Methylosinus sp. H3A: one gene and its partner. The protein of the gene in region 1 interacts with the protein of each later gene in a pairwise test. Links are inferred from orthologs where the notes say so. Each region holds a gene or a part of one and is shown in the gene's direction. Other genes may lie near its edges. The genes, in order: IY145_RS16085 and IY145_RS19760.

What was found.
Region 2: the proteins of IY145_RS16085 (region 1) and IY145_RS19760 interact in binary tests that used the Escherichia coli proteins (3 or more experiments, as listed by UniProt). The link is inferred for Methylosinus sp. H3A from one-to-one orthologs.

The regions. Positions count from the first base shown.
Region 1 is NZ_JADNQW010000005.1:2,815,584-2,830,585, reverse strand. Bases 4,454-7,187 are described here. They hold IY145_RS16085 (P-II family nitrogen regulator), read left to right. Parts: upstream 4,454-5,518; coding sequence 5,519-5,857; downstream 5,858-7,187. Other genes in these bases: IY145_RS16080 (ammonium transporter), read left to right, coding at 5,889-7,187; IY145_RS16090 (acyl-CoA thioesterase II), read left to right, coding at 4,454-5,201. Also shown: IY145_RS16120 (helix-turn-helix domain-containing protein), read left to right, coding at 1-257; metK (methionine adenosyltransferase), read left to right, coding at 404-1,594; tRNA (guanosine(46)-N7)-methyltransferase TrmB, read left to right, coding at 1,648-2,349; IY145_RS16105 (co-chaperone YbbN), read left to right, coding at 2,413-3,306; IY145_RS16100 (LON peptidase substrate-binding domain-containing protein), read left to right, coding at 3,353-4,021; IY145_RS16095 (Trm112 family protein), read left to right, coding at 4,078-4,308; more of IY145_RS16090, read left to right, coding at 4,314-4,453; more of IY145_RS16080, read left to right, coding at 7,188-7,394; IY145_RS16075 (class I SAM-dependent methyltransferase), read right to left, coding at 7,483-8,196; heat-inducible transcriptional repressor HrcA, read right to left, coding at 8,230-9,318; IY145_RS16065 (patatin-like phospholipase family protein), read left to right, coding at 9,442-10,458; IY145_RS16060 (glycosyltransferase), read right to left, coding at 10,477-11,724; IY145_RS16055 (glycosyltransferase), read right to left, coding at 11,721-12,926; IY145_RS16050 (hypothetical protein), read left to right, coding at 13,084-13,983; IY145_RS16045 (LptF/LptG family permease), read left to right, coding at 14,064-15,002. UniProt on the Escherichia coli protein: Involved in the regulation of nitrogen metabolism. Regulates the activity of its targets by protein-protein interaction in response to the nitrogen status of the cell.
Region 2 is NZ_JADNQW010000005.1:3,626,081-3,641,216, forward strand. The notes cover bases 592-3,459. They hold IY145_RS19760 (two-component system sensor histidine kinase NtrB), read left to right. Parts: upstream 592-1,340; coding sequence 1,341-2,579; downstream 2,580-3,459. Other genes in these bases: dusB (tRNA dihydrouridine synthase DusB), read left to right, coding at 592-1,277; ntrC (nitrogen regulation protein NR(I)), read left to right, coding at 2,605-3,459. Also shown: IY145_RS19750 (bifunctional 2-C-methyl-D-erythritol 4-phosphate cytidylyltransferase/2-C-methyl-D-erythritol 2,4-cyclodiphosphate synthase), read right to left, coding at 1-108; more of dusB, read left to right, coding at 273-591; more of ntrC, read left to right, coding at 3,460-4,083; IY145_RS19770 (sensor histidine kinase), read left to right, coding at 4,162-6,411; IY145_RS19775 (sigma-54 dependent transcriptional regulator), read left to right, coding at 6,424-7,788; RNA chaperone Hfq, read left to right, coding at 8,052-8,321; GTPase HflX, read left to right, coding at 8,439-9,827; IY145_RS19790 (multidrug efflux SMR transporter), read left to right, coding at 9,884-10,210; IY145_RS19795 (glutathione S-transferase family protein), read left to right, coding at 10,221-10,874; mazG (nucleoside triphosphate pyrophosphohydrolase), read right to left, coding at 10,887-11,705; IY145_RS19805 (cold-shock protein), read right to left, coding at 12,010-12,681; IY145_RS19810 (MBL fold metallo-hydrolase), read right to left, coding at 13,268-14,065; IY145_RS19815 (TatD family hydrolase), read right to left, coding at 14,062-14,871; IY145_RS19820 (hypothetical protein), read right to left, coding at 14,887-15,136.

The DNA.
Region 1 (15,002 bases):
CGCTGAACGTGCCGCCCTCCTTCTTCTTCGAAGGCGCGCCGTCCACCCAGCCCGCCGGAGACGGCTTCGCCGAGGAATCGTCCTCGCAATATGTCGTCGATTTCCTCTCGACGGCGGAGGGCCTCCATCTCAACCGCGCCTTCGCCCGCATCAAGGATCCCAAGGTACGCAAACGCGTGATCGACCTGATCTCGACGCTCGCCGATCAGGACGAAGCCGCCAAGGAGCCGGTCGCCGCCGATCCGGTCGCCAAATAGGCGGCGTCTCGACGATCAGAGTTCTCTATAAAGAACATTTTGCCGCAGACGGCTTGACGAAACGAACGACCCCTGTCTTGATTTAGACGAGTGGAAGGGTCTGTCCGCCAGTAAGCGGCGGGTCGGCGATTGGACGGAGATCGAATGTGACACGACAGAACTATCTTTTCACCAGCGAGTCGGTTTCGGAAGGCCATCCCGACAAGGTATGCGACCGTATTTCCGATGAAATCGTCGATTTGTTTTTTCGCGAGGGCGCCAAATTCGGCGTCGACCCCTATCAGATCCGCGTGGCCGCCGAGACGCTCGCCACCACCAATCGCGTCGTGATCGCCGGCGAGGTGCGCGGCCCCGCCATCCCCAAGGAGCAGATCGTCGACGTCGCCCGCAAGGCGATCAAATCCATCGGCTATGAGCAGGCCGGCTTCCATTGGCAGAACGCCGATGTCGAAGTGCTGCTGCACGCGCAATCGGCCGATATCGCCCAGGGCGTCGACGCCGCCGGCAATAAGGACGAAGGCGCGGGCGATCAAGGCATCATGTTCGGCTATGCGGTGCGCGAGACGCCCGACCTGCTGCCGGCCCCCATTTATTACGCGCATAAAATCCTCGAGAAGCTCGCCCACGCCCGCCACAGCGGCAAGGAGAAAGGCCTCGGCCCCGACGCCAAGAGCCAGGTCACTCTGCGCTACGAGAACGGCAAGCCGGTCGAGGCCACGCAGATCGTGCTCTCGCACCAGCACACCGACGAGAATCTCACGCCGCAGGACATTCGCGCCATCGTCGAGCCCTATATCCTCGAAGCGCTGCCCGCGGGCTTTGTGACGAAGGAGACGGTGTGGCACGTCAATCCGACCGGCAAGTTCCACATTGGCGGCCCGGACGGCGACGCCGGCCTCACCGGCCGCAAGATCATTGTGGACACCTATGGCGGAGCGGCTCCCCACGGCGGCGGCGCCTTCTCCGGCAAGGATCCGACCAAGGTGGACCGCTCGGCCGCCTACGCCGCCCGCTATCTGGCCAAGAACATCGTGGCGGCCGGCCTCGCCGACCGCGCGACGCTGCAGCTCTCCTACGCCATCGGCGTCGCCGAGCCGCTGTCGATCTATGTCGATCTGCACGGCACCGGCCAAGTGCCCGAGGACAAGGTCGAGGCGGTGCTGCCGCAGATTCTGCGCTTGTCGCCGCGCGGTATTCGCGAGCATCTGCAGCTCAACAAGCCGATCTACGCCCGCACCTCGGCCTATGGCCATTTCGGCCGCACGCCGGACGAGGAAGGCGGATTCTCCTGGGAGCGCACCGACCTCGCCGAGGCGCTGAAGGCGCACTTCTCCTGACGAGTGTAATCGGCCAAGTCCCGATGAGCGCAATCGGCGAAGACGACGGCGCCATGAATGAGACCGACAGCGGCGCGCCCCTTGTGGCGCGCCGCCTCTACGGGCGCAGCAAGGGCAAGGCCCTGCGCGCCGGCCAGGCGCGTCTGCTTCAGGATCTCTTGCCGAAGCTGACGCTGGACCTCTCGGCGCCCTGCCCTTCGGCGGCGAGCCTATTTTCGGCCCCCGTCCAGCACGTTTTTCTCGAGATCGGCTTCGGCGGCGGCGAGCATCTCGTCGCGGCCGCGGCGGCGCGCCCCGATGTCGGCTTCATCGGCTGCGAGCCCTTCGTGAATGGAATGGCCAAGCTCCTCGCCAGAATCGACGCGCTGGGCCTCGCCAATATCCGCCTCCATCAGGGCGACGCGGCCGAGGTCATCGGCTGGCTGCCGCGAGCGAGCCTCGGCCGGACCTTCCTCTTCTACCCGGACCCATGGCCCAAGCGCCGCCACCGCAAGCGGCGTTTCGTCGCGAAGGAGACATTGGACGCGCTCGCGCGGGTGATGACGCCGGGCGCGCAATTGCGTTTTGCGACAGACATCGACGATTATGCCGGCTGGGCGCTGGCGCGCGTCCGGGACGCCACGGATTTTGCATGGACCGCGGCGACGTCGGCGGACTGGCTCACGCCCTGGGAGGGTTGGACGCAGACGAAATACGAGGCGAAAGCGATGGCGGCCGGACGCAAACCGGTCTATCTGACTTTCGTGAGGCGTTGAGGACGCGAGCGACGGCTGGCGGGCGAGTGACGCCCAGCGGGAGAGCGTGCGGGAGACGGTGCGATGGCGGCGGAACTGACGGCGCAAGACGACACCCGGGCGACCGAGACGACGACGGCGACATTTCGCGCCGACGTTCTGGAGGCGTCGCTGCGCCAGCCCGTGCTCGTCGATTTCTGGGCGCCCTGGTGCGAGCCCTGCAAGCAGCTCGCGCCTGCCCTGGAGCGGGCGGTGAAAGCCGCCGACGGACGGGTGAAGCTCGTCAAGATGAATATCGACGAGCATCCGGAGATCGCCGGCCAGCTCGGCGTGAAATCCATTCCCGCCGTGGTCGCCTTCCAGCGCGGCCGGCCGGCTGACGGCTTCGTCGGCGCGCTGCCGGAGAAGCAGCTGCGCGGCTTTATCGAGCGGCTCGCCGGCCCGCTCGAGGACGAGGGAACCGACGCTTTTCTCACCGCCGAGGCGCTGATCGGCGAGGGCCAGCTGGAGGCCGCCGAGGCGATCCTGCTCGAGCTCGTCGGAGAGACCCCGCCCTTCGCCAAAGCGGCGGCCGAACTCACCCGCCTCTATGTGGAGCAAGACCGTCTCGCAGACGCGCAGGCACTGCTCGACGGCCTGCCCGCCCCAACGCGCGCGGACCCGCTCGTCGCCGCAGCGGCGGCGTCGCTCGAGAATGCGCTCGCCGCCTCCGATCTCGGCGAGATCGACGAGCTCCAAAAGCGCGTCGGCTTCGATCCGGACGATCTGCAGGCGCGCTTCGATCTCGCCCTCGCGCTCAACGCCAAGGGCAAGCGCGACGAGGCCGCCACCGCGCTCCTTGACATCATCCGAAAGGACCGTAGTTGGAGCGACGACGGGGCGCGGAAGCAACTCATCCAGTTCTTCGACGCCTGGGGGCCGCTCGACCAAGCGACCATAGGCGCGCGGCGGCGCCTGTCGTCGCTGCTGTTCTCCTGATCCGAGCGAGTTTCTCGAGGAGTGGCGGCGATCGCCGCTGACCGACATGAGCGTCAATCAACCCTATAAAGATGCGAACGCATTGCCGGACGTCGTTCCGGTGTTTCCGCTGACCCGCGCGCTGCTGCTGCCGCGCGGCGAGCTGCCGCTCAACATATTCGAGCCGCGCTATCTGGCGATGGTCGACGACGCCATCGCCTCGCAGCGCGTCATCGGCATGATCCAGCCTCTGCCGGGTCAGGACGAGCGCGAGCAGACCCCGATCCTGCACCGTATCGGCTGCGCCGGACGCATCACGCGATTCTCCGAGACCGGCGACGGCCGCTATCTCATTTCCCTCACCGGGATCGCGCGCTTCCGCATAGAGGAAGAGCTGCCGGCGACGCTGGCCTATCGGACCTGCCGGGTCAGCTATGACGATTTCCTGATCGATCTCGAGCCCGGCGCCGGCGAGGCCGACGTCGATCGCACGGGGATGATCCGCATGCTGCGCGAATTCGCCGACGGCTCGCAGCTCGACGTCGATTGGACCAGCATAGACGCCGCCCCCAACGAGGCGCTGGTGAATGCGCTCGCGATGATGAGCCCCTTCGGCGCCAATGAGAAGCAAGCGCTGCTCGAGGCGGTCGACCTGCGCTCGCGCGCCGAGATTCTCGTCGCGCTGGCCGAGCTCGATCTGGCGCAGAACAGCGACGATCCGCCGCAATTTCATTAGAGATTATTTCCGCCGCTGCGGCATATACCGCTTCTGACTTGCAGAAAGGCGCCACGATGAGCGACAAATCCGAGAAGCCCGCGAGCGAAGGCGAGGACGCTTCCGCATCCAAAGCGACGAAGGTCGATCCGCGCCTTTTGGAGATTTTGGTCTGCCCGCTCACCAAATCGACGCTGGAATATGACGCCGAGCGGCAGGAGCTGATCTCCCGCTCCGCGCGGCTCGCCTATCCGATCCGCGACGGCATTCCCATCATGCTGCCGGAGGAGGCGCGGCCGGTCGACTGATCCGCATGGACGCCCCCCACCCCACGCATGAGCTGCTCGCGCTGCTCGACCTCGAGCCCCTCGGCGAGGACGTCTTCCGCGGCTACAGCCGGTCCCGCAGCCCGCGCGTCTATGGCGGGCAGGTCGTGGGACAGGCGCTGGTCGCCGCGCAGCGGACGGTCCCGCCCGAGCGGCCGGCCCATTCGCTGCACGCCTATTTCATCCTGCCCGGCGATCCGCACGCGCCGATCGATTTTGCGGTCGAACGTCTGCGCGACGGCAGGAGCTTCACGACCCGGCGCTGCGTGGCCCGCCAGCGCGGGCGGACGATTTTCTCCATGGAGGCGTCGTTCCAGATCGACGAGCCCGGCCTCGAGCATGCGTTCCCGGCGCCGCAGGCCCCCCCTCCCGAGAGCCTGCCGACGAAGAATGCGCTGGCCGAGCGCTTCGCCGAATTCCTGCCGCCGGGCGCCACCGAATGCATCGCCGGATCTCCGGCGGTGGATATACGCGTCGTCGATCCACACGCCTATTTTTCGAACACTGCGAAGGCGGACGCGAAGCAGTTCATCTGGTTTCGACTGGTCGACCGCATCGGCGACGATCTGGCGACGCACCAATCCGTGCTCGCCTATCTCTCGGATATGACGCTGCTGAACACTGCGCTCATCGCGCATGGACGCTCGATCTTCGACGATCGCTTGCAGGTCGCGAGCCTCGACCACGCCTTGTGGCTCCATCGGCCGTTCCGCATCGACGAATGGATGCTCTACGCCCAGGACAGCCCCACCGCCGCCGGCGCGCGGACGCTCACGCGCGGAATGATCTTCTCCAAGGATGGACGTCTCATCGCCTCGGTGGCGCAGGAGGGACTGATCCGCGATCTCTCAATCGAAACTCGAGCAGACCGCTGATTATTTAATAGGCGCCTGCCGCCTTTTTCCAGGCGCCTTCTCTCGCGTCCGCCTGCTGAGCCCCTGCGACGGCGCCGGGCGGAAAACCCTTGTCCTGCGCACTGCCCGCCTCCTGCGGCTCTTCGCCACGGAATTGATTTGATTTGCAGTTCTTTTCTGTTTCGTGTCGCCCCGCGAAACCGCGCGGTGGCTGGCACGGCATTTGAAAGCTCGCGGCCTGAGCACAACGGTGCTCATCATGGCCCTCGCCACATTGGGCGCCGTCTCGCAGGGCGAGCCGTCACAGCCATGAAGGTCCAGAACAACAGGATAGGCAGATGAAAATCGTGACAGCGATCATCAAGCCCTTCAAGCTCGATGAGGTCCGTGACGCGCTGACGAACATCGGCGTCCACGGTCTCACCGTGACGGAAGTCAAGGGATACGGGCGTCAGAAGGGCCACACCGAGATCTACCGCGGCGCGGAATACGCCGTCAGCTTCCTGCCGAAGCTGAAAATCGAGGTCGCCGTGACGTCGGAGCTCGTCGCCAAGGCCATCGAAGCGATCACCACCGCCGCCCACACCGGGCAGATCGGCGACGGCAAGATTTTCGTTCTTCCTCTCGAGCAGACGATCCGCATCCGCACCGGCGAGCGCGACGCCGACGCGCTCTGACCCACTCACGAAAAATCACCAGGAGTTCCCAATGAGACTTCGTCTGCCTCGGAGCCTGTCTGCGGCTTCGATCCTCGTCGGCGCGGCGATCGCCGTGGGCCTCGCCGACCCCGCCCTCGCCGCCGGCAATGCGCCGACGCCCAATCCCGGCGACACCGCCTGGGTGCTGGTCTCCTCCGCGCTCGTGCTGCTGATGTCGATCCCTGGTCTCGCGCTCTTCTACGGCGGCCTGGTGCGCTCGAAGAACGCTCTGTCCGTGCTCACACAGACCTTCGCCATCGTGTCGCTCGTCGGCGTCGTCTGGACGCTCTACGGCTATTCGCTGGCCTTCGGCGACGGCGGCTCGCTCAACGCCTATATCGGCGGCTTCAACAAGCTGTTCCTGAAGGGCGTTGACGCCTCCTCCAACGCGCCGACCTTCACGCCCGGCCATGTCATTCCGGAATACGCTTATTTCGTGTTCCAGATGACCTTCGCCATGATCACGCCGGCGCTCATCATCGGCGCCTTCGCCGAGCGCATCAAATTCGGGGCGGCCTTCGTCTTCGTGCTGCTGTGGGTGACGATCATCTACTTCCCGGTCGCGCATTGGGTGTGGGGCGTCGCCGATCCCAACGCCCTCGTCGACGCGGCGACCAAGCTCGCCGCTGCGACCACGGATGAAGCCAAGACCGCCGCTCAAGGCGAGATCGACACGCTGCTCGGCTCTGTCGGCTGGATCGCCGGCGGCCTCGCGCCCTGGATGAAGGGCGTCGGCGCTCTGGACTTCGCGGGCGGCACCGTCGTCCACATCAACGCGGGCATCGCCGGCTTCGTCGGCGCGCTGATCATCGGCAAGCGCATCGGCTACGGCAAAGAGGCGCTGCCACCGCACTCGCTGACTCTGTCCATGGTCGGCGCTTCGCTGCTGTGGGTCGGCTGGTTCGGCTTCAACGCCGGCTCCAACCTCGAGGCCAATGGCACGACGGCGCTCGCCTTCGTCAACACGATGGTGGCGACCGCCGCGGCGGCGCTCTCCTGGCTGCTGACGGAATGGGCGGTCAAGGGCAAGCCCTCGCTGCTCGGCCTCATCTCCGGCGCCGTCGCCGGCCTCGTCGCGGTGACGCCGGCTTCCGGCTTCGCCGGGCCGATCGGCTCCATCGTTCTGGGCTTGATCGTCTCGCCGATCAGCCTGTTCTTCGTCTCCAAGGTGAAGAACTTCTTCGGCTATGACGACTCGCTCGACGTGTTCGGCGTGCATGCCATAGGCGGAATCACCGGCGCTCTGGCCACCGGCATTCTGGTGAGCCCGGACTTCGGCGGCGTCGGCATCACCGACTACACCAATATCGGCGAGAATTTCGCCGGCAAATACGACATGACCCAGCAGATGATCTCGCAGGCGACCGCCGTCGGCGCGACGATCCTGTGGTCGGGCATCGGCTCGGCGATCCTCTACAAGATCGTCGATGTGGTCATCGGCCTGCGCGTCGCCCCGGACCAGGAGCGCGAAGGCCTCGACATCGCCGATCACGGCGAGCGCGCCTACAACCACTGAGCGACGTCGCTCATCTGCCGAAAATGGAAACGGCGCCTCTCGGGGCGCCGTTTTTCTTTGTGTGTCGCCTCGCGTCGACATTTTGCTTTCAATGTCGTTTCGTCATCGCCCAGCAGCCGAAGAGGAAGGTCTGATAGAAGCGGATGGGCGCGTCGAATCCCGCTTCATTCAGCAAATCCAGCAATTCACTCTCGGAAGCGAAAGCGATGTCATCGTCGATATGAGCGCGGTCCTTCTCCAGCTCCCGCGTCTCGACGCCCTGAGACGCATAGGATACGAGCCAGGCTTCCAGCAGAGAGCCGAATTCGCGCGACGCTCTATCGCCGAAAAGATCGGCGAGAACGAACGTCCCTCCGGGTTTCAGAAGGGACGAGACGGCGCGAAAATAGGCGAGCTTCTCGTTCCACCCCGCAATGAAGTGAGAGACGAATATGGACGAGGCCGCGTCGAATGGCGTCGCCGGTCGAAACTCCTGCAGTCGTCCATGGAAGCAGGCCGTCCGATCCGCCATTCCGGCCGCGACGACGCGATCGCGGCAAGCGTTCGACATATCGCGCGAGACATCGACCGCGGTGAAGCGCCAAAAGGGGAAACGGCGCCCGAGGGCGAGAATTTCCGCGCCCGTTCCCGCGCCAGCAGACAAAAATTCGGCTCGCTCCGGCAGATGCTCGAACCAAGCGGCCATGATGTAGTGCAGCGCGTCGTAGCTCGGGCAGAACGATCGAATTCTGCGATCGTATCGCGTCGCCGAAGCCTCATCGAAATGCGCCGCCGCGTCGAATGCGCCGCGGGACTGGGGCATGAAAATCTCCGATCCGAAACGGACGCCGCTCACCTACCCCCCGACCACCCGCGCCACTACTTTCGCCGTATAATCCACCATCGGCACGATGCGCGCGTAATTGAGCCGCGTCGGGCCGATGATGCCGAGCGCGCCGACGATACGCTTATTGCCGTCGCGCAATGGCGCGGCGATCATCGAGGAGCCGGAGAGCGAGAACAGGCGGTTTTCCGAGCCGATGAAAATACGCACGCCCTCCCCCGTCTCGGCGCGCTCCAGAAGATCGATGACCTCGGTCTTGGTCTCGAGATCGGAGAACAGCAGGCGGATGCGGTCGAGATCGGCCATTGCGGTCAGATCCTCGAGCAGATTGGCTTGGCCGCGCACGATGAGCTGGCGATGATCCGTCGCCGCCCCGCCCCAGCTCGCGAGCCCGGCGTCGACGAGCCTCGCCGTCAATTCGTCGAGCTCGGTCTGCGCCGCCTTGCGCGCGTCCTCTATCTCCGATCGAACCTGACCGAGCGTGAGGCCGCGAATGCGGGCGTTGAGATAATTGGCCGCCTCGATCAGCGAGGAGGCCGGAAGATCGCGCGGCACCTGCAGCACGCGATTTTCGACCGAGCCATCCTCGCCGACGAGAATGGCGAGCGCGCGCTCCGGCTCGAGACGCACGAATTCGATCTGCTTCAGCCGCGCATTGTCCTTGCTGGTCACGACGACGGCGGCGCCGCGGGTGAGGCCGGAGAGCATGCTCGTCGCCTCGGCCAGCACGCCCTCGAGGTCATGGTCCTTGGAGGCGGCCTCGACCTGCGCCTCGATCTGCGCGCGCTCGTCCTCGGCGACGTCGCCGATCTGCAAGAGCGAGTCGACGAAAAAGCGCAGGCCGAGCTCGGTCGGCAAGCGGCCGGCGCTGGTGTGCGGCGCATAGACGAGGCCGAGCTCCTCCAAATCCTGCATCACATTGCGCACGGAGGCGGGCGACAGCGCCATGGGCAGCAGCCGCGACAGCTGGCGCGAGCCGACCGGATCGCCGCTCGACAGATAAGTGTCCACGATCTGGCGAAAGATTTCGCGCGGCCGATCGCCGAGATTGGCGAAGCTCGCGCCCGGCTGCGGGGAGATTGGATGGCCCATGCGGATCATGACAGGAGAATGGCGCCTCGGCGGCGCGGGTCAAGCCCGCACACGCGGAAGGGGAAAAATACGCTACGCTTTTGCCCGGGCTCCCCTATTTCCCTGACGTAAGATGGGGGCGGGACAGGCGCGATGCGCGACGAAATTCTCGTCGATCTGGCTTTGCAGGGCGGCGGCGCGCATGGCGCCTTCACCTGGGGCGTTCTCGATCGGCTGATCGAGGAGCCCTGGCTGCGCATAGACGGGGTCTCCGGCACCTCGGCCGGCGCGATGAACGCCGCGGCGCTCATCCACGGCTTCTCGCTGGACGGCGCCGAAGGCGCCCGGGCGGCGATGGAGAGCTTCTGGCGGCGCGTCGCCAGCGCGGCCCGCTTCAGCCCGCTGCAGCGCCCCCCTCTGGACATGGCGCTCGGCCGCTGGACGCTGGACAATTCGCCTGCCTTTCTCGCCATGGACATGGCCTCGCGGCTCGTCTCGCCATATGATCTCAATCCCGCCGGGGCCAATCCGCTGCGCGACATACTGCGCGAGACCATCGATTTCGAGCGCCTGGCCAAATCGCCCATCAAGCTGTTCGTGACCGCGACCAATGTCCGCACCGGCCGGGCGCGCGTCTTCCGCAACGCCGATCTCTCGGCGGAGGCGCTGCTCGCCTCGGCATGTCTGCCGACCATGTTCCAGGCGATCGAGATCGACGGCGAAGCCTATTGGGACGGCGGCTACGCCGGCAATCCGACGATCACGCCACTGGTGCGCGAATGCGCGTCGCAAGATACGATATTGGTGCAGATCAATCCAATCGAGCGCAAGGAGACGCCGCGCAGCGCGATCGACATATTGAACCGGCTGAACGAGATTTCCTTCAACTCGCCGCTGCTGAAGGAATTGCGCATGATCGCGCTGCTGCGCCAAGTCGCCGATCCCGGCCATAGCGAAGGCGCGCGCTGGGCCGCCATGCGCATTCACGCCATTGCGACGGATATGGCGGCGGAGCTGTCCGCCTCCTCCAAGCTCATCGCAGAATGGGATTTCCTGCTCATGCTGCGCGAGGAAGGACGGCGCCGCGCGCAGGAATTCCTCGATCGCAATGGCGACGATCTGGGAAAGCGCTCGAGCTTCGATCTCGCGCGAATGCTGGACTATGTTTGATGAGTTGAATGCGCGCCTTCAGGCGCGCATCGCGGCGCCGATGAGCGGCGGCGCGAGATCGGCGATATTGGCGCGATAGGCGTCGAGCGAGAAATGCGCGTCATAGAAGCGCCGCATGTCGCTCGCCGCGCGCTGCGCTTCGCTCGGAACGCGCGCGTCGGCCGCGGCGGCCTTCAATGCATGCGCGAAATCCGCGGCGCTATCGGCGACGATCACATCGGAAAAGCGCGCCGGATCGACGCGCATGCCGCGAAAAGCATGACTCGTCGTGATGAGCGGCAGACCGCTCGCCAGCGCCTCGACAGTCTTGATCGAGAGGCCGTGTCCGCTGATCGTCGGCAGCAGCACGAGGCGCGCCGTCGCATAGGCCGCGCCAGGATCGTCGACGCGGCCGACGAAGGCGGCGCGATGGGCGGCGTAGAGCGCGGGATCGCGCGCCTTCACGCCGGCGTCGACATTGCCGACGATGCGCAGATTCGCAATCGAAGCGTCCGCGAGAACCTCGCGCAGGAACCAGCACACACTGTCGACATTGGCGCTGTTGTTGCTCGCGACGAGCAGAATATCGCCGCCGCCGGGACCGAGCGGCGCCTCGGGCGCGCTGGGATAGAGCAGCGCATGCTCCTTCTCCGGCAGCAGCGCGCGGAAATCGTCATATTCCTGCGCATTGAGATGCAGCAGCAGATCGGCGCCGCGCATTAATTCGAGCTCGCGGGCGAGCATTCGATCATAGGTCACGCGCGGCGGCAGCCATGGCGTGCGCTCGTTCATCAGCGCGAATTGGCGCGCTTGCAGATCATGGCTGTCGAGCAGGATCGGCGCGCCGCGCGCGAGGCGCTTCGCCACCGACATCAGGAAGAAATGATTGCAATGGACGAGATCGAAGCGGCGATCGGTGAGGCCCGGCGCCAGCTCCGCGCGCTCGGCGACGCCGGCGCGAATGACCGCCTGATCGCCGTGGAGATAGGGCCAGAGCACATCGCGCAGAAACCGCGGCGCCGCGAAAGCGTGAAAGGACGCGCCGCCGAACCAGCGCTCGCCCTGCGAGAGTTCCGGCGTCGCCTCGACAAAGGAGCGCCAGCGCCAGGCGCGATCCGGCGTGTATCCCGGCATATCGCATATGGCGACAGGCGCGACGCGGGCGCCGAGCGCGCGATAGGCGGCGACCTGTCCCAGCACGACGCGATAAGTGCCGCAGGAATGCCAGGCCGGATGGACGATGGCGACATGCCGGCCAGCGAGCGGAAGAGCGGCGGGACCATTCATTGCGTGAGCAGCGTTCGTTGTGTGAGCAGCGGCGCGGCCGCCTCGCGCAAGGCGCGCGCATAGGCGGCGGAGCTGAACATCTCGTCATAGAGACGGCGCGTGTCCGATTGGGAGCGCGCGCCGCTTTTGCGGCGTTGGCCCGCGGCGCGCAAGGCGGCGGCGAAAGCGCCGGCCTCGTCGGCCAGAGTCACATTGCTCAGCCGCTCGGGATCGATGGCCATGCCGCGAAACGCCCGGCGCGTCGCGATGAGCGGCGCGCCGCTCGCCATCGCCTCCACGGCCTTGACCGAGAGCCCGTGCCCCTCGATCGTCGGCAGCAGCACGCAGGCGGCCTGCGCATAGACGGCGCCGATATCGTCGACGCGGCCCTTGAAGAGGCGCCGATTGGCGTCGAAGAGCGCCTTGTCGCGGCTTCTCACGCCGGCGTCGATATTGCCGTAGATCTCCATCTCGACTCCCGGCGCGAACGGCGCGACCTCACGCAGGAACCAGCGCAGACTGACGAAATTCGCGTAATTGTCGCTGGCGACGATGACGATGCGCTCGCCGCCCGGCCCACAGGGAACGGGCGCGATGGCGGGATAGACGAGGCGGTGCCGCGCCTGCGGCAGCAGCCGGGCGAATTCGGCCCGCTCCTCCTCGTTGAGATGTATGCAGAGGTCCGCGGCGCGCATCCACTCGAGCTCGATCGACAGCATGTCGTCATAGGTCGCATAGGGAGGCACGAAGAACCCGCCCTGGTTTCGCAGAATATACTGACGCGCCTGTATGTCCTGCGTCTCGACCATGACCGGAACGTTTCGTTCCCGAAGCAATCGAGCAACGAATGGAAGGGTGAAGTAATGATTGGCGTGGACGAGATCGATATGTTCGTCTGCGAGGCCCGGCGGCAGGGCGGCGATCTTGGCGAGCTCGACGAGCCAAGTCGCCTGATCGCCATGGATCAACCGCCACCAGGCGTGAGCGAGAAAGGACGGCGCGAGCGCGGCCCATCGGCTCGGACCGCAGAAATAGCGCCGATCCGCCGGCAGATCGGCGGAGGCGGCGAGATAGGCCCGCCAGCGCGCGCCCTCGGGCGGGGGCGAAGCCGGCGCGTCCATCAGCGCGACCGAGATCGTCCGCGCGCCGAGCGCGCGATAGGCCTCGAGCTGGCCGACATTGACCTGATAGCTGCCGCAGGAATGCCAGGCCGCATGGACCACTGCGACCGTTTTTCCGGCGAGCGGCCGCTCATCGGCTGAAACATCATTGGAAACAAGGGACTCTATCGGCGTCTCCCGTTGCGTTCGGTCTTCCGGGCAAAGCCCCTGTCCGCCCGGCCGCTTGCCCTGCGGCGGCGTTTCCAAGTAGACGGGGTATATGAGCCTTCGACCCGCAAATCCAGATTTTTCCCCGCTACGCGCCGCCCCCGACCAGAGCGGAGCGGTTCCAGGCAAGCGCTATGGCGTCGCCATCGTCGGCAATGACAAGATCATCGACTGGCTGCTCCCCTTCCTCGAGAGCTACGCCCAGACGAACGCCCATCTGCCGCTCTATCTCGTCCCCTATGACGAGAATGTCGCGCAGACGCGGCGCGCGGCGGAAATCTATGGCGCGCATTTCATCGAGGAGGTTCCCGAGGCGATCGACAGACTCGCCGCGGAGCTCTATCCGGGCCCCTTCAACGGCAATCGCCGCCGCCTGCGCAAGCTGCAGGCGCTCGCTCTGCCGCTCGACGAGGTCGTCTATGTCGATGTGGACGTCGTGCTGTTCCGCGACTTCTCGCCGCTCTTCGGGCGGCTCGAGGCCCAGAAGACCGAGTTCATCGTCGCTTCGCCGAGCTTCGAATATGTCTATAACGAGAAGAAGGCGGACTACCCTTTCCTGCGCGACGCGCTGCTGTTCAATGACGGCTTCTGGGTCACATCGAGCAAATATCTGAAGCTCGAGCACTTCATCGAGACGATTCGCGACGACGCGAAAATCTTCCACGAAGTACGCAAGCGCGGGCAGCTCTTCGCTCAGCCGCTGGTCAATTTCGTGACCCATAGGCGCGGGCTGGCGATCACGCTTTTGCCGCATTGCGTCGAGCGCGCCTCGCATGAGAGCTTCTACAAGGCGCCCGGAATCACTTTTTCCGACGGCAAGCCGCTCGATCCGGACGGCAGGGAAATCTATTTCGCCCATTGGGCGGGAGCGACGGCCCTGCCTTCGACGGGCGTCTTCGACGCCGCCTGGAAGGAGTTTTCCAAAGCCGCCTGGGCGAAATTTCGCAAATAGGCCGAATTCCGCTATGAGACTAGCGTGCGGCGGCGGCCTTCCTCTCGGGAAGGCGGCTCTCGACGCGCGGAACAGGACTCATGCCTCGCCTTCTCTTCCTCTATCTCGCTCGGCGAATCCTGTTCAGCACGCTCGTCGTCCAGCTCGCGCTCATCGTGCCGGTCGTGCTCTCCTATCTGCTCTACACGCTGACGCCGGCCGCGATTCGCGCCGGCCTGCTGGCCCCGGCGCTGATCGGCACCATGCCGACCGTCGGCTTCATCACTCTGCCCATGGCGATCGGCGTCGCCACGGCGCTCGAATTCGCGCGCATGTCCAATGAGGGCATGATCGCGGTTCTCTATGCGCTGCGACTGTCGGTGTGGTCGGTGTGCCGGCCGGCGATCGTCTGCGCCGGCGCGCTCGTCGTCCTCGGCTATGGGCTCGCCAATCTCGTCGCGCCCTATTACGCCAGCGGCTTGCAGGACGTCATCAATGTGGTGCGCAATTCGCTCAACCACCGCATGCTCGACGCGGCGCATTTCTACACTTTCGACAATGGCGTGAAGACGCTCTATCTGCAACGCTGGGAGACGCCGGACATCGCCGTCAATCTCTTCGTGCGGCAGATTTCCATCGAGAAGCGCCAGGAGGAGACGATCACCGCGGCGCGCGCCGAATTCCGCCGCCAGCCCTCGGGCGTCGTCGTGGCGCTGTCCAACGGCAGCATTCAGACCAAGCCCTTCGACACGGATGAAGTTCGCATCGCCAATTTCGACGAATACGCCATGGCGCTGCCCATGCAGGGCAGCGAGGCGCTGCCGCCGCGCAATTGGCGCGGAGTCTATGAGCTGACCTTGCCGGAGTTCATCGCCAATTGGCAGATCGCCCGGCTGGACCGGCGCCAGGCCGGCGAGTGGATGGCAGAGGCGGCCAAGCGATTCGGCGTGCCGTCGCTCGCCATCGCCCACACGCTATTGGCGATGGCGCTAGTGCTGACCTTCGGCAGCGTCACCGGACGGCGCGGCGGCATGAGCTCC
Region 2 (15,136 bases), 800 kb from region 1 along the record:
CACAGACTTGCCGAGGAGCGCACGATATTGTTTTGGAAGGCCGTCGCCCGCGCGCACGCCGCGGCCGCCGGCGACGGTGAGGATCGCAATGGTCGAGGAAGAGCTCATAGAAGGTTCCTCTCCCGCTTTTTCGCTGTCGCGTCAATTTCACCTTGGCGTCAATTTTCGCGAATCTCGGGGATGTACTCATTGCGTACGTATGGCTGTCTGCATATAGTATAGGCACGATGACAACTGATGAAATTATAGGCGAGACCATAGGAGCCACGCCTTTGCGCATCGGTTCGCTTCATCTCGAGGGGCGGGCGCTGCTCGCCCCCATGGCCGGCGTGACCGATCTCGCCATGCGGCGGATCGCATTGCGTTTCGGCGCGTCCGCGGCAGTCGGCGAAATGGTCGGGGCGAGCGCACTGGCGCGTGGCGACGCCGAGGCCCGCCATCGGCTCGACGGCTCCGGCCTCGACACCCATATCGTCCAGATCGCGGCGCGCGATCCGGTCGGCGTCGCCGAGACGGCGCGCCGGGCCGAAGCCGCTGGAGCCACTTTGATCGACATAAATATGGGCTGTCCCTGCAAGCGCGTGACCGGCGGCCTCGCCGGCGCCGCGCTGATGCGCGAGCCCGCGCTCGCCGCCGAGCTGGTGCGCGCCGCCGTGGCGGCGGTCTCGGTTCCGGTCAGCGTCAAAATGCGGCTCGGTTGGGATGATTCTAGCCGTAACGCCGCCGAGCTCGCCCGTCTCGTCGCGGCCGAGGGCGCGGCCATGGTGACGGTGCATGGCCGCACGCGCGCGCAATTCTACGAGGGCAGGGCGGATTGGCGGGCGATCGCCGAGGTCAAGGCCGCCGTCGAAATTCCCGTCGTCGCCAATGGCGACTGCGCCTCGCCGCGGGACGCCGCTGCGATGCTCGCGGCTTCGGGCGCCGATGCGGTGATGGTGGGCCGGGCGGCGCTGGGGCAGCCCTGGCTCGTCGGCGACATCGCGCATTTTCTGGCGACCGGCCGTCGCCGCGCCGCGCCCTCCGCGACAGCGCGGCTCGAGGCGGCGCTGGACCATTTGGACGGCCTGCTCGCGGCCATGGGCGCGAACGCCGGCCTGCGCCACGCGCGCAAGCATCTATCCGCCTACGCCGAGCGGGCGGAAGGAGGCGCCGAAGAGCGCGCGCGTCTGCGCGGGGCGCTCGTCGCCTCCGCCTCGGCCGAAGAAGTCCGTGGACTTCTTCGCCGGCTGTTCTCGCTCGAGCCGGCGCAAAGGGAGCCGGCTCCGGCACATTGCTGACGCGAAAGTCCCATAGAGGATCGGCGCGCGATCCGCGCCCGAAAATGAGTCCGAGGTGTCGAGATGACGGCCGAATCCAACCCGCAGCGGCGCAAGAGCGCGCTCACGACGCCCGTCGGCGCGAGGCTGCGCGTTATCGCCGACGACAATCGCGCCTGCATTCTCGAGGCGCTGCCGAATGTGATCCTGGCGATCCGCCCGGACGGCGTGATCGTCGACGCCAACGCCGCAGCCGAGTCCTTTTTCGAGATCGGCAAGCCGATCCTCATCGGGCAGGAGCTCGGCCGTCTGGTGCCCTTCGGCTCGCCGCTGCTCGCGCTCATCGAGCAGGTGCGCGAGCGCGGCTCGGCGATCAACGAATATCGCATCGACCTCGGCCGCCCCGGAATGGAGGGCGAAAGGCGCGTCGATGTGCATTGCGCGCCGCTGCCCGAGAGCGAGGGTGGCGTGCTGGTCGTGCTGCAAGAGCGCACAATTGCCGATAAAATAGACAGGCAGCTGACCCATAGGGGGGCGGCGCGCACGGTTTCTGGGCTCGCGGCGATGCTCGCGCATGAAATCAAGAACCCGCTGTCGGGCATTCGCGGCGCTGCGCAACTGCTGGAAAGCTCGGTGGGAGACGCAGATCGGGCGCTGACGCGGCTGATCTGCGAGGAGACCGACCGCATCGTCCGCCTCGTCGACCGCATGGAGGTGTTCTCCGACTCGCGGCCGCTCGAGCGCGAAAAGGTCAATATTCATGTCGTTCTCGACCATGTGAAGCGCGTCGCCCGCAGCGGCTTCGCCCGCCACATTCGCTTCATCGAGAATTACGACCCCTCGCTGCCGCCCGTCGCCGCCAATCGCGACCAGCTGGTGCAGGTGTTCCTCAATCTGGTGAAGAACGCCGCCGAGGCGATCGGCGACGCCATAGACGGCGAGATCGAGCTCTCCACCGCCTTCCGGCCCGGGGTCAGCCTGCGCACGCTGGGCGAGAAGCGCCCGGTCGGCCTGCCGCTCGAATTCTGTGTGCGCGACAATGGCCGCGGCGTGCCCGAGGACATAGCCGCGCATTTGTTCGATCCCTTCGTCACCACGAAGACTTCCGGAACTGGCCTCGGACTTGCACTGGTGGCCAAGATCGTCAATGACCACGGCGGCATCGTCGAATGCGAATCTCATCCGAGGCGAACCACTTTCCGTATCCTGATGCCGATGTATCGCAACAAAGACGAGGAGAAACGAGCAGACGAACGACGAGCCAGAAAACAAATTCCCGTCGCCGAGGGACCGGAGCCGGCGCCAAGAGAGCGCCGCTCGTGAGAACGATCTGCTGGAGAAAAATCCGATGACCCACGGCGAGATTCTGGTCGCCGACGACGACGCCGCGATCAGAACGGTGGTCGCGCAGGCGCTGTCGCGCGCCGGCTATGAGGTGCGCACGACCGGCACAGCCGCAACCCTGTGGCGCTGGGTGCAATCGGGCGAGGGCGATCTCGTCGTCACCGATGTCGTGATGCCGGACGAGAACGCTTTCGAGCTTTTGCCGCGCATCAAGAAATTGCGCCCCGATCTGCCCATCATCGTGATGAGCGCGCAGAACACATTCATGACCGCGATCCGCGCCTCCGAGCGCGGCGCCTATGATTATCTGCCCAAGCCTTTCGATCTGAAGGAGCTGGTCGGCATCGTCGGCCGCGCCATGGCCGAGCCGCGCAAGAAGAACGAGATCGACGGCCCGGACGATATGGAGGGCATGCCCCTCGTCGGCCGCTCGCAGGCGATGCAGGAGATCTATCGCTCGCTCGCGCGGCTGATGCAGACAGACCTCACTGTCATGATCAATGGCGAGTCCGGCACCGGCAAGGAGCTGGTCGCTCGCGCGCTGCACGACTACGGCAAGCGCAAGAAGGGCCCCTTCGTCGCCATCAATATGGCGGCCATTCCGCGCGATCTCATCGAGAGCGAGCTGTTCGGCCATGAGAAGGGCTCGTTCACCGGCGCCAATCAGCGCTCTATCGGCCGCTTCGAGCAGGCCGAGGGCGGCACGCTGTTCCTCGACGAGATCGGCGACATGCCGATGGAGGCGCAGACGCGTCTTCTGCGCGTGCTGCAGCAGGGCGAATATACGACCGTCGGCGGCCGCACGCCGATCAAGACCAATGTCCGCATCATCGCCGCGACCAATAAGGATCTGCGCGCGCTGATCCAGCAGGGCCTGTTCCGCGAAGATCTCTATTTCCGCCTCAACGTCGTGCCGCTGCGGCTGCCGCCGCTGCGCGAGCGCTCGGAGGACATCGCCGACCTCGTGCATCACTTCTTCAAAGTGGCGGCGAGCGAGGGCCTGCCGCAGAAATATATCGAGCAGGCGGCGCTCGACCGCATGAAGCGCTATCGTTGGCCGGGCAACATCCGCGAGCTGGAGAATCTGATCCGGCGCCTCGCGGCCCTGCATCCGCAGGAGGTCATCACCGAGCAGGTGGTGGAGCTCGAGCTCGAGCATGAGATGCGTCAGGCTTCGCCCGGCGACCGGCTCCTGCCGGCGACGTCCGTCATGGCGGATATGCCCTCCGACAAGGATTTGACGCTCTCCACCTCGGTCGAGCAGCATCTCGCCAAGCTGTTCCGTGACCATGGCGATCGCCTGCCGCCGCCGGGCCTCTATCATCGGGTCATCCGCGAGATCGAGGTGCCGCTGATCTCCGCCGCTCTCGCCGCGACGCGGGGCAATCAGATCAAGGCCGCGGAGCTGCTCGGCCTCAACCGCAACACGCTGCGCAAGAAGGTCAACGATCTCGACATCCGCCTGATGCGCTCGCCGCGATAGCGCGGACTCCTTCTCCCGCTCGCGGGAGAAGGGAGCGCGCGAGATTGCCACTCCGCGCATCGCGACCTATACAGGCGCATGTCCATGGCGGGAGAGATTCAGGCGCCTGCGCCGCCGGCCGCGCCCAGGAAAAGATCTTGGCGCCTGTGGTTCGGGCCGATCGCGGTCGTCGCGGCAGTGGCCTGCGCGCTCGCGACTTTCTTCGTCATGGCCGAGCTCGCGCCCGTCGCGCCGACCAGCGACGTCGTCTATCCTCTGTTCTTCGCCGACGCGGTCGCGCTGGTCCTGCTCGCCACTCTGGTGCTGGTCAAGGCGGGCTCGCTCATCGGTTCCTGGCGGCGCGGCGCGGCGGCGGCCGGGCTCCATATTCGCATCGTCGGCTTCTTCTCCGTGCTGGCGCTGACGCCGGCCATCATTCTCGCCATCGTCGGCTCGGTGACGCTCGAGCGCGCGCTGAACCCGCAATTCCTCGCCATGGTGAAGACCTCGGTGCATAGCACGGCGGAGGCGGCGCGCGTGTTCCGCGAGACGCAATGCCGCTCGCTGCTGCAGGAGGCGCAGCTCTCCGCCTCGGACCTCGATCGCGCGCGCGCCATGTTCAACGCCGATCGCGGGCTGTTCCACGAATTTTTTGTCTCGCGAGCGCGCTTCCTCGGTTTTTCCGTGGCGGCGATCGTCAAGACCGACGGACAGATATTGGAGCGCGTCGATGTGACGGCCGACGGCTCGGCGATCGTCATCGCGCCGCCGGCTTCCGATTTCGAGGATGCGCGCATAGGCGAGCCGCTCTGCCTCGTCATCGACGACGGGCGCACTTTCGTCGCGCTGCGGCCGCTGTCGACCTTTCCGGACACATTCCTCTATGTGACGCGTCCGGTCGATCCTTTCGGCGTGCAATTTCCGGAGCAGGCGGCGAGCCTCATCGCCACCTATGACGCTTTCGAGGCCTATCGCGGCGCGGTGAAGAAGGCCTTCACCGTCATGTATGCGCTGCTCGCCACCATAATGCTGCTCTCGGCGGTCTGGGTCGGTCTCGACTTCGTCGACCGGCTCGTCGCGCCGATCCGCGCGCTCATCGCCGCGACCGATCAAGTGTCCGCCGGCAATCTCGATGTGCGCGTCGATGTCGAGCGCTCGCACGGCGATCTCGCCCGGCTCGGCGCCGTCTTCAACAATATGACCAGCGAGATCGAGCAGCAGCAGAGCCGTCTGCTCACGGCCAATCGCCAGAACGAGGAGCGGCGTCTGTTCACCGAGGCGGTGCTCTCCGGCGTGCCGGCGGCCGTCATCGGCGTCGACGCGGAGGGGCGGATCAATGTGCTCAACCGTTCGGCGGAGGAGCTTCTCGTCGGCGGAGCGGGACGTGACGGCGCCACGGCGGCGATCGGCGCGCGGGCGGCCGAAGCTCTCCCCGAGATCGCGCCCATTCTGGCCGATGCGGTGGAAGCCTTTCCGCGCGCTATTCAGACGCAGATCAACATCAGGCGCGGCGCCAAGGAGCTGACGCTCGCCGTTCGAGTCACTTCGGCGAGCATGCAGCAGGGGGGCTCGGATTTCGTCGTGACGCTCGACGACATCACCGATCTCGTCACCGCGCAGCGGACCTCCGCCTGGGCCGATGTCGCTCGGCGCATCGCTCATGAGATCAAAAATCCGCTGACGCCGATCCAGCTCTCCGCCGAGCGCCTGAAGCGCAAATATGGCAAGCACATCACCTTCGAGCGCGACATCTTCGACCAATGCACCGACACGATCGTGCGGCAGGTCGACGACATCAAGCGCATGGTCGACGAATTCGCCTCCTTCGCCCGCATGCCCAAGGCGCGGCCCGAGCGCGACGATCTGTGCGACTGCATGCGCCAGGCCTTTTTTCTGACGCGAGTCGCCCATAACGACGTGGAAATGACACTGACACTGCCGGACGCGCCGGTCTTCGCGGTCTTCGACCGGCGGCTCTTGTCGCAGGCGCTCACCAATATCGTGAAAAACGCCGCCGAGGGCATCGCCGCCCGCGAGGACGCCGCGGCGCATGACGCCAAGCGGATCGATATCAGCCTCGGCGTGCGCGACGCAATGGCGGAGATCGATGTGATCGACAATGGCAAGGGATTCCCGGCCTTCAACCGACAGCGCCTGCTCGAGCCTTATATGACGACGCGCGCCGAGGGCACCGGGCTCGGCCTGCCTATTGTCGCCAAGATCATCGAGGACCATGGCGGACGACTCGAACTGCTCGACGCCCCCTCCGGAACCGGCGCCTGTGTGCGCCTGTTCATTCCGCTCGGCGAGGCCGCCGCGGCGGAGGAGGCGCAGGCGCGGACTTCGTGAATGGTGAGGCAGATGGTCAGCGACATTCTCATCGTCGACGACGAGGAAGACATCAGAGAGCTCGTCGCCGGCATTCTCGGCGACGAAGGCCATGGCGTTCGCACCGCCAAGGACGCCGATGGCGCGCTGGCGGCGATCGAGCAGCGCCGCCCGCATCTCGTCTTCCTCGACATATGGCTGCAGGGCTCGCGCCTCGACGGCATGCAGGTTCTGGAGATCATCCAGAAGCAGCACAAAGATCTGCCTGTGGTGATGATCTCGGGCCACGGCAATATAGAAACAGCGGTGAGCGCCATAAAGCTCGGCGCCTATGACTTCATCGAGAAGCCATTCAAGGCGGATCGTCTCCTGCTCGTCGCCGAGCGCGCGCTCGAGGCCTCGCATCTGCGCCGCGAGATCAGCGCGCTGCGCCAGCGCGCCGGCGCCTCGGACCGCATCGTCGGCAGCTCCTTCCCGGCGCATCAGCTGCAGCAGATCATCGCCCGCGTCGCGCCGGTCAATTCGCGCGTGCTCATCACCGGCCAGCCCGGCTCGGGCAAGGAGCTCGCCGCGCGTTGTCTCCATGCGGCTTCGCAGCGCGCCCTCGGCCCCTTCGTCGTCATCAATGCGGCGACGATCACGCCGGAAAATATGGAGATCGAGCTCTTCGGCAGCGAGGGCGGCGACGGGCCCCGTAAGATCGGCGCGCTCGAGGAGGCCCATGGCGGCACGCTCTTTCTCGACGAGATCGCCGACATGCCCAAGGACACGCAGTCGAAAATCCTGCGCGTCCTCGTCGAGCAGACGTTTCAGCGCGTCGGCGGGACGGCGCGCGTCGAGGTCGATGTGCGTATCATCTCCTCGTCGGCGCGCGACCTCGCCTCGGCGATAGAGGAGGGGGCGCTGCGCGAGGATCTCTTCCATCGCCTCTCCGTGGTGCCGATCCGCATCCCCTCGCTCGCCGAGCGTCGCGAAGATATCCCCGAGCTCATCGAATATTTCATGGAGCAGGTGTCGGCGACCTCCGGCATGCCGCGCCGCAAGATCAGCGAGGACGCGCTCGCCGTCATGCAATTGCACGACTGGCCCGGCAATATCCGCCAGCTCCGCAACAATGTGGAGCGGCTGATGATTTTGACCGCCGGCGACGCGACCGCCGAGGTTTCCGCCGATATGCTGCCCTCGGAGATCGGCCAGCTCGTCCCCTCGACGCCGGCCGGCGTGCGTGGCGAGAAACTGATGAGCCTGCCGCTGCGCGAGGCGCGGGAAGTGTTCGAGAGAGAATATCTGATCGCCCAGCTCAATCGCTTCAGCAACAATATTTCCCGAACGGCCGAATTTATCGGAATGGAGCGGTCGGCGCTCCATCGCAAGTTGAAGTCGCTCGCCATCGAATGAGGCGACAAATCTCGCCGATACAAGACCTTGTGAAAATTTCCTATTGGCTCTGCGGCTGTTTGGCTCTAGTTGATGCGTTTCGTCTCGTCGTAAACACGTCGAAACAGCGAGTTACAGGACCGTAAGTGGAGGCCTTTCGCCGCATGAAGGAGTTGCGTCTTGCGCATTGCGCCGGCGCAGTCTCTAATATGCGGTTGGATGGCTATGGACCGATAAGAGCGACGCAAGTCGCCCCGATAACGAAAAACAGAACAGGATAGCCGATGTCCTCCGAACGCGCGCAGAATCTGCAAGATACGTTTTTGAATTACGTGAGGAAGAACAAAGTCCCGCTCACGATTTTTCTGGTCAACGGCGTCAAATTGCAGGGCATCGTGACTTGGTTCGACAATTTCTGCCTCTTGCTGCGCCGCGATGGGCATTCCCAGCTCGTTTATAAACATGCGATCTCGACGATCATGCCCGGTCATCCGATCCATATGTTCGAGCCGGGTGAGGAAGGCGCGGAGAGCGCGCCAGAACGCCATCGCTGAGCGGGATTTCGGAAGATCGGCGCCCGATTTTCCGTTGAAAGTCCCGCGAAAACAATAGACGCTGACAAGATGCGGGGCGAGCCGCCGCCGCGCTTCGCTCAGCGGGTCGAGGTCGGGTTGAGCGAAAAAACATCAGCGTCCGAGGACCGGACCGCCGGCGCGTCCACAAAGGCTCTCGTGGTCGGCCCCTATCCCACGCGCACGCGGCCTTCCGAAGCCGCGGGGCAGGGGGCGGAGCGCGATCCTGTCTCCCGGCTCGCCGAAGCGGTCGGCCTCGCCGAGGCGATCGAGCTCGACATCGTCGGCGAGATCGCCGTCTCTCTGCACGACGTCCGGCCCGCGACCTATCTCGGCAAGGGCAAGGTCGAGGAGATCGCCGAGACGGTGAAAGCCGCCGAGGCGGAGCTGGTGACGATGGATTGCCAGCTCTCGCCGGTGCAGCAGCGCAATCTGGAAAGAGCCTGGGGCGCCAAGGTCATCGACCGCACCGGGCTGATCCTCGAGATTTTCGGCCGCCGCGCCCGCACCAAGGAGGGCGCGCTGCAGGTCGAGCTCGCCCATCTCGCCTATCAGAAATCGCGCCTCGTGCGATCCTGGACCCATCTCGAGCGTCAACGCGGCGGCTTCGGCTTCCTCGGCGGCCCCGGCGAGACGCAGATCGAGACCGATCGCCGCCTCATCGAGGAGCGCATGGCGCGCATCGAGCGCGACCTCGACCAGGTCAAGCGCACGCGCGGCCTGCACCGCAAGAAGCGCCGCGAGGTGCCCTATCCGGTCGTCGCGCTCGTCGGCTACACCAACGCCGGCAAATCGACGCTGTTCAATCGCCTGACCAAGGCCGGCGTGCTGGCCGAGGACATGCTGTTCGCGACGCTCGACCCGACGTTGCGGCAGATTCGCCTGCCGCATGGCGCAAAGATCCTGCTTTCGGATACGGTCGGCTTCATCTCCGATCTGCCGACCATGCTGATCTCCGCCTTCCGCGCCACGCTGGAAGAGGTGACGCTGGCCGACGTCATCCTGCATGTGCGCGACGTTTCGCATCCCGATTGGGAGGCGCAGGCCTCCGACGTCGAATCCATTCTCGGCGAGCTCGGCCTTTCCGGCGAGGCGGGGACGCGCATTCTCGAGGTCTGGAACAAGATCGACGCGCTCGATCCGGAGCGGCTCGCCGCCATGCGCGTCGCCGCGCGCGGCCGCAAGGGCGTCGACCGTCCCTCGCTCGTCTCGGCGCTGACCGGGGAGGGGCTCGACGCGCTGCTCGATCGCATAGAGACGCGACTGGCGGAAGGGCGCGTCCGGCTCGAGGTCGAGCTCGATCCCGCCGACGGCGCCGGCATCGCCTGGCTCCACGCCCATACGGAAGTGCTGGATCGGCAGACTTTGCCGGACGGGAGAGCGCGGCTTGTCGTGCGCGTCGCGCCGGAGCGATTCGACGGGGTGACGCGGCGCTATCCGCAGGCCGAAGTGCGCGCGGAAGCGACGACCCGGCGGCGCGCGCGCTAATTTCATAGGCGCGCCTCGAGCCGCGAGGCGTTCGCACTCCGAGGGGCCTCCGCATCATGGATCGAATCTATCTGGTGATCGCCATTCTCTGCGAGGTCGTCGGAACCTCCGCGCTCAAGGCGAGCGAGGCTTTTTCGAAGCCTTTGCCTTCGATCATCGTCGTCATCGGCTATGGCGTGTCCTTTTTCCTGCTGTCGCTCGCTCTGCGCAGCATTCCGGTCGCCGTCGCCTATGCGATATGGTCGGGCGTCGGCCAAGCGTTGATCGCCCTCGTCGCCTGGTTGGTGTTTCGCCAGACGCTCAATGCCGGAGAAATGGCCGGAATGGGTCTCATCATCGCCGGCGTCATTTTGCTGAGCCTCTTTTCCCAGACCGCCCATTGAGGACGCTTCGATGACTCTCTCCCTGCTCGTCGGCAATAAGGCCTATTCCTCCTGGTCGCTGCGGCCCTGGCTGCTGCTGAAGCAATTCGAGATTCCCTTCGAGGAGACGGTGGTTCCGCTCTATGGCCCGGAGTCGAAAGAGAGGCTCCTCGCCTTTTCGCCGGCCGGGAAGGTTCCGGCGCTACGCAGCGACGACGTAATCGTCTGGGATTCGCTCGCCATCATCGAATTCATCGCCGAGCGCTTTCCCGATCTCGCGATCTGGCCGCGCGATCCGGCGGCGCGGGCTCTGGCGCGCTCGCTCGCGGCGGAAATGCATTCCGGCTTCACCTCGATGCGAAGTGAATTCCCCACCAATTTCCGCCGCGCGCCGCGCCCGATCGCGCCGCCGAGCCGGGAGGCCGCCGCCGATATCGCGCGTATCGACGCCGCCTGGCGCGACGCGAGAGCGCGCTTCGGATCGGAGGGGCCGTTTCTCTTCGGCGCCTTCTCCGCCGCGGACGCCATGTTTGCGCCGGTCGTCTGTCGATTTACGACCTATGTCCTCGAGGTCTCGTCGCAAGCGCAGGATTATATGCACGCGATTCTCGCTCTGCCGAGCTATCAGGCATGGCTGAGCGAGGGACGCGGCGAGCCCTGGGTTCTGGAAAAATTCGAAAAGTGAGCGGGCCGCTGCTCACGCACGCTCGGCGGCTTTCGCCGCGAGCCACAATGCTTCCATCTCGTCTAGCGTCGAATCCTGCGGGCGCGTTCCCTTTTCCGTGAGCGCGCGCTCGATGAAGCGAAAGCGCCGCTCGAATTTGGCGTTGGCGCCGCGCAGCGCCTGCTCGGGATCGGCCCCGACATGGCGGGCGAGATTGGCGACGGCGAAGAGAAGATCGCCGATCTCCTCCGCGACCGCGGGCGAGGGAGGCGCGTCTCCTTCCCCGAGCTCCGCTTCCACCTCCAGCGTCTCCTCGCGAATTTTCTCGAGCACGAGCCGCGCGTCGTTCCAGTCGAAGCCGACCTTGCCGGCCTTCTCCTGCAATTTGATCGCGCGCGTCAGAGCGGGCAGGGCGGGTGGAACGCCGTCCAACAGGCCCGGCGCCTCCTCTATGCCGCGGCGCTCGGCGCGGAGCTGCTTTTCGCGCGCCTTGATCTGCGCCCATTGCACCGAGACGTCGGCCGCCGAGGCCGCGGTTTTGTCGCCGAATACATGTGGGTGGCGGCGGATGAGCTTGTCGGAGATCGCCGCGACGACATCGACGAAGGCGAAAGCTCCGACCTCCTCCGCCAGCCTCGCGTGGAAGACGACCTGCAGCAGCAGGTCGCCGAGCTCCTCGCGGAGATCGCCGAGATCGCCGCGCTCGATCGCATCGACGACTTCATAGGCTTCTTCGAGCGTATAGGGGGCGATGCTCGCGAAGGTCTGCTCGAGATCCCATGGACAGCCGGTTTGCGGCGTGCGCAGGGCCGCCATTATGCCGAGGAGGCGCGCGATTTCATCCTGTGTCATCGATGCGCCTCTGGCCGGCCGAACGGGCGTCTGAAAGCGCGAGCGGCGCGTTGTTTTGACGCAGTCGGTCGCGCAAAAAAGGTGAGGAATTCGAGGCGCTTTGCTCTAGCATCGAGGCCGGATATCGACTGCGCCCTTGGTGTGCAGCCCTCTGCAGTCGATCCGAGGGTCCGGGGCCGTAGTACGCCTTGCAAACGACAGCGCCTCGGACCCGACTTGCGCATCCGAGGTAAATAATCGTCATTGCTGGCAGGCGCGCGCCGCCGCAAGCCGAATTCGGCTTGCGGCTCGCATTTTCAGCGCGTCAGTCGAGCGTGATCGACAGAGCTTCGCGACCCTTTGCCGTGTCGACGACCTGCATCGTCACAGGCTGGCCTTCGGCGAGATGATTGACGCCGGAGGGGCCGAGGATCGAGATATGGACGAAGACGTCCTTGCCGCCGTCGTTCGACTGCACGAAGCCGAAGCCCTTGGTCTCGTCGAACCATTTGACCTTGCCGGTGACCGGCACTGCCGTCGACGGATCGGGAGCCTGACGACGCGGAGGCCGGTCGAAGCCGCCGCCGCTGCTGCTGGGGCTGCGCGGGCGCTCGGCGGTCGCGGTCGAAAGATCGACCTCGAGCACACGCGAGACCTGCTGGCCCTTGACCGAGCTCGCGACCTGCACCTTCAGCTTGGCGCCGGGCGGCAAGGCTTCGAAGCCGGCCGCCTGAACCGCGCCGATATGCAGGAACGCGTCGCCCGTGCCATTGCCGAGCTCGACGAAGCCGAAGCCCTTCTCGGGCTTGAACCATTTCACGACCGCGTCGATCGCGGGCTCGTTGGAAGAAGGGGGCGGCGAATCACCGAATCCGCCACCTCCGCCGAATGGCGACCTCGGCGGCCGGCTGGGCCGCGGGCTGTCATAGCCGTACGGCGGGTCGTCGTCGAACCCGCGTTTTCTGGGTCCCCGGAAGTCTCGACCTTTGCTGCTCATGTCTTGGTACTCGTCTCCGCCATCCGCCAAAAGACCGCTATAGCCACATGCACGGCCTCTCGCCGGGCGCAAAAGCGCCGACGACGCGCGTCCACCGGCGTCTCGCGGAGAGAGCCGGTTCCGGTGCGTTCGTAAGTGTGCCAGTTGAATGCCATATAGTCCCGCGCAATCGCCTTTTTACCAGTAAACGGCCCATTCTGGCTAGATGAATTCGCCGACGAGGCGAAAAAACCCGAGGCCGCTGTTCGCCACCCGACGAATCGGGTGGGAGGAACGCGCGATCGAAGGCCTGAAAAGTGGCGCGAGCGCGGCAAAGAGCGCCGTCATCCACGACGGCGGCGGTCGTGTTACGCGTCGTCTCGACGGAGAGGGGCGGCCGCCGTTGGGGGCAATCGACAAGAATTAGAACGCGTTGTAAATTCCAAGATTCGCATAATCGATATTATGGAACTTAAAATCGCATGCCTCAATGACGGATCGTCCGGCTCGGCGGAGGCGTTCCGCCGGCGCAGCCTAGCATGCGTCGATGCTGCGCGCCGCTGGCCGGCGCAGTCATGGATAATGGGCTTTGCTTCGAGCGCTGGCTTCAGGCCAGCTCGATCCGCATTCCGTCGAAGGCCGGCGTCACATTGTCCGGCAGAGTCTCTTTGAGCGTCTCATAGTCGAGATCGACATGCAGGTCGGTGAGGATCGCGTGGCGAGGCTTGAAATGGGTGACCCATTCCAGCGCCTCGCCGACGGAAAGATGCGTGCCGTGGCGTTTGTGGCGCAAGGCGTCGATGATCCAGACGTCGAGCCCCTCGAGATGGCGGAAGCTTTCTCGGGGCACGGAATTGAGGTCCGGCGTATAGGCCAGGCCTCCGATTCGGAACCCCAGAGCGTCCATGTCGCCATGGTCGAGCCGGAACGGCGTCGCTTCGATCGTTCCGCCTGGGCCGTCGACCGACACTTCGCGGCCGAGATGGATGCGATGCTCGTCGAGCAGCGGCGGATAATAGCTGCCGGGCGGCGTCTTGAAGATATAGTCGAAGCGATCGGTCAGCATTTTCGCCGTCGGCTCGTCCAGATAGGCCGGAATGCGCCGGCCGCTCTCCAGGACGAGCCCGCGCACATCGTCGACGCCATGGGTGTGGTCGGCGTGCGGATGGGTGAAGAGAATCGCATCGAGATGGTCGACCTTCGCGTCGATCAATTGCTCGCGCAGATCGGGCGAGGTGTCGATCAGCACATTGGTCCGCGCGGCGCCATCCGTCCGCATCGCCAGTATCGAGCAGCGGCGCCGACGATTCTTCGGATTGGTCGGATCGCAGGCGCCCCAGCCCTGGCCGACTCGCGGCACGCCGCCCGAGGAGCCGCAGCCCAATATAGTGACCGTCAGGCTCATTCCGCGGCCCGCCGTTCCCGATCGTCTTCGATCGGCGTCATTTTGGAGAACAGCGCCAGCGCATTGGCCGTCGTTTGCGCCGACATTTCCTCGAAGGAGACGCCCTTGGCCTCGGCCAGCGTGCGCGCTGTGTCGGCGACATAGGCCGGCTCATTGCGCTTGCCGCGATGCGGGACGGGCGCGAGGAAGGGCGCGTCGGTCTCGACCAGAAGCCGCTCGAGCGGCACGTCGCGCGCGATCTCGCGCAATTCGCCGGAGTTCTTGAACGTCACCACGCCCGAAAAGGAGATGTAGAGCCCGAGCTCGACGGCCGTCTCGGCCAGCGCGCGCGAGCTGGTGAAGCAGTGGAGCAGGGCCTTGAAAGCCCCCTTCCCCATTTCCTCGCGTAGAATGGCGGCGCAATCGGCGTCGGCGTCGCGCGAATGAATGACGAGCGGCAGACCGCTCTCGCGCGCGGCCGCGATATGGGTGCGGAACACGCGATGCGCCAGCTCGCGCGGGGCCTTGTCATAGTGATAGTCGAGCCCCGCCTCGCCTATGCCGACGCATTTCTCATGGCGCGCCAGCTCCACGAGCTCGGCGGCGCTCGCCTCGCGCTCCTCATGCGCGTGATTGGGATGGGTGCCGACCGTGCAGAACACATCCTCGTACCGCTCCGCAATCGCGGCGATCGCCGAGAATTTCTCGACATGGGTCGAGATGGTGACGAAGCGCGCGACCCCTTGGCGACGGGCGCGCGCGACGACCTCCTCCTGTTCCGGAGCGAAATCGGGAAAGTCGAGATGGCAATGTGTGTCGATGAGCATTCTCTATTCGCCTCGTCAGCGGCAGTCCGTCACCAGTCCCTCGGCCCGTCCGGGGCGGAGCGAATGCGAGACGCGCGTCACCAGCGCGTCGAATTTCTTCTTCTCGGAAGCCGGATATTCGATAGACACATTGTTCCAGACCGCTCCGCGGCAGGACAGCAGTGATTTTCGATAGAATATGCGGTCGCCTTTCGTCCCGGAGACCGCGACCCAGTCCTTGCTCCGCCGTTTGTAGGTGATGGTCTCGCCCTCGCCCGGCGCGAGC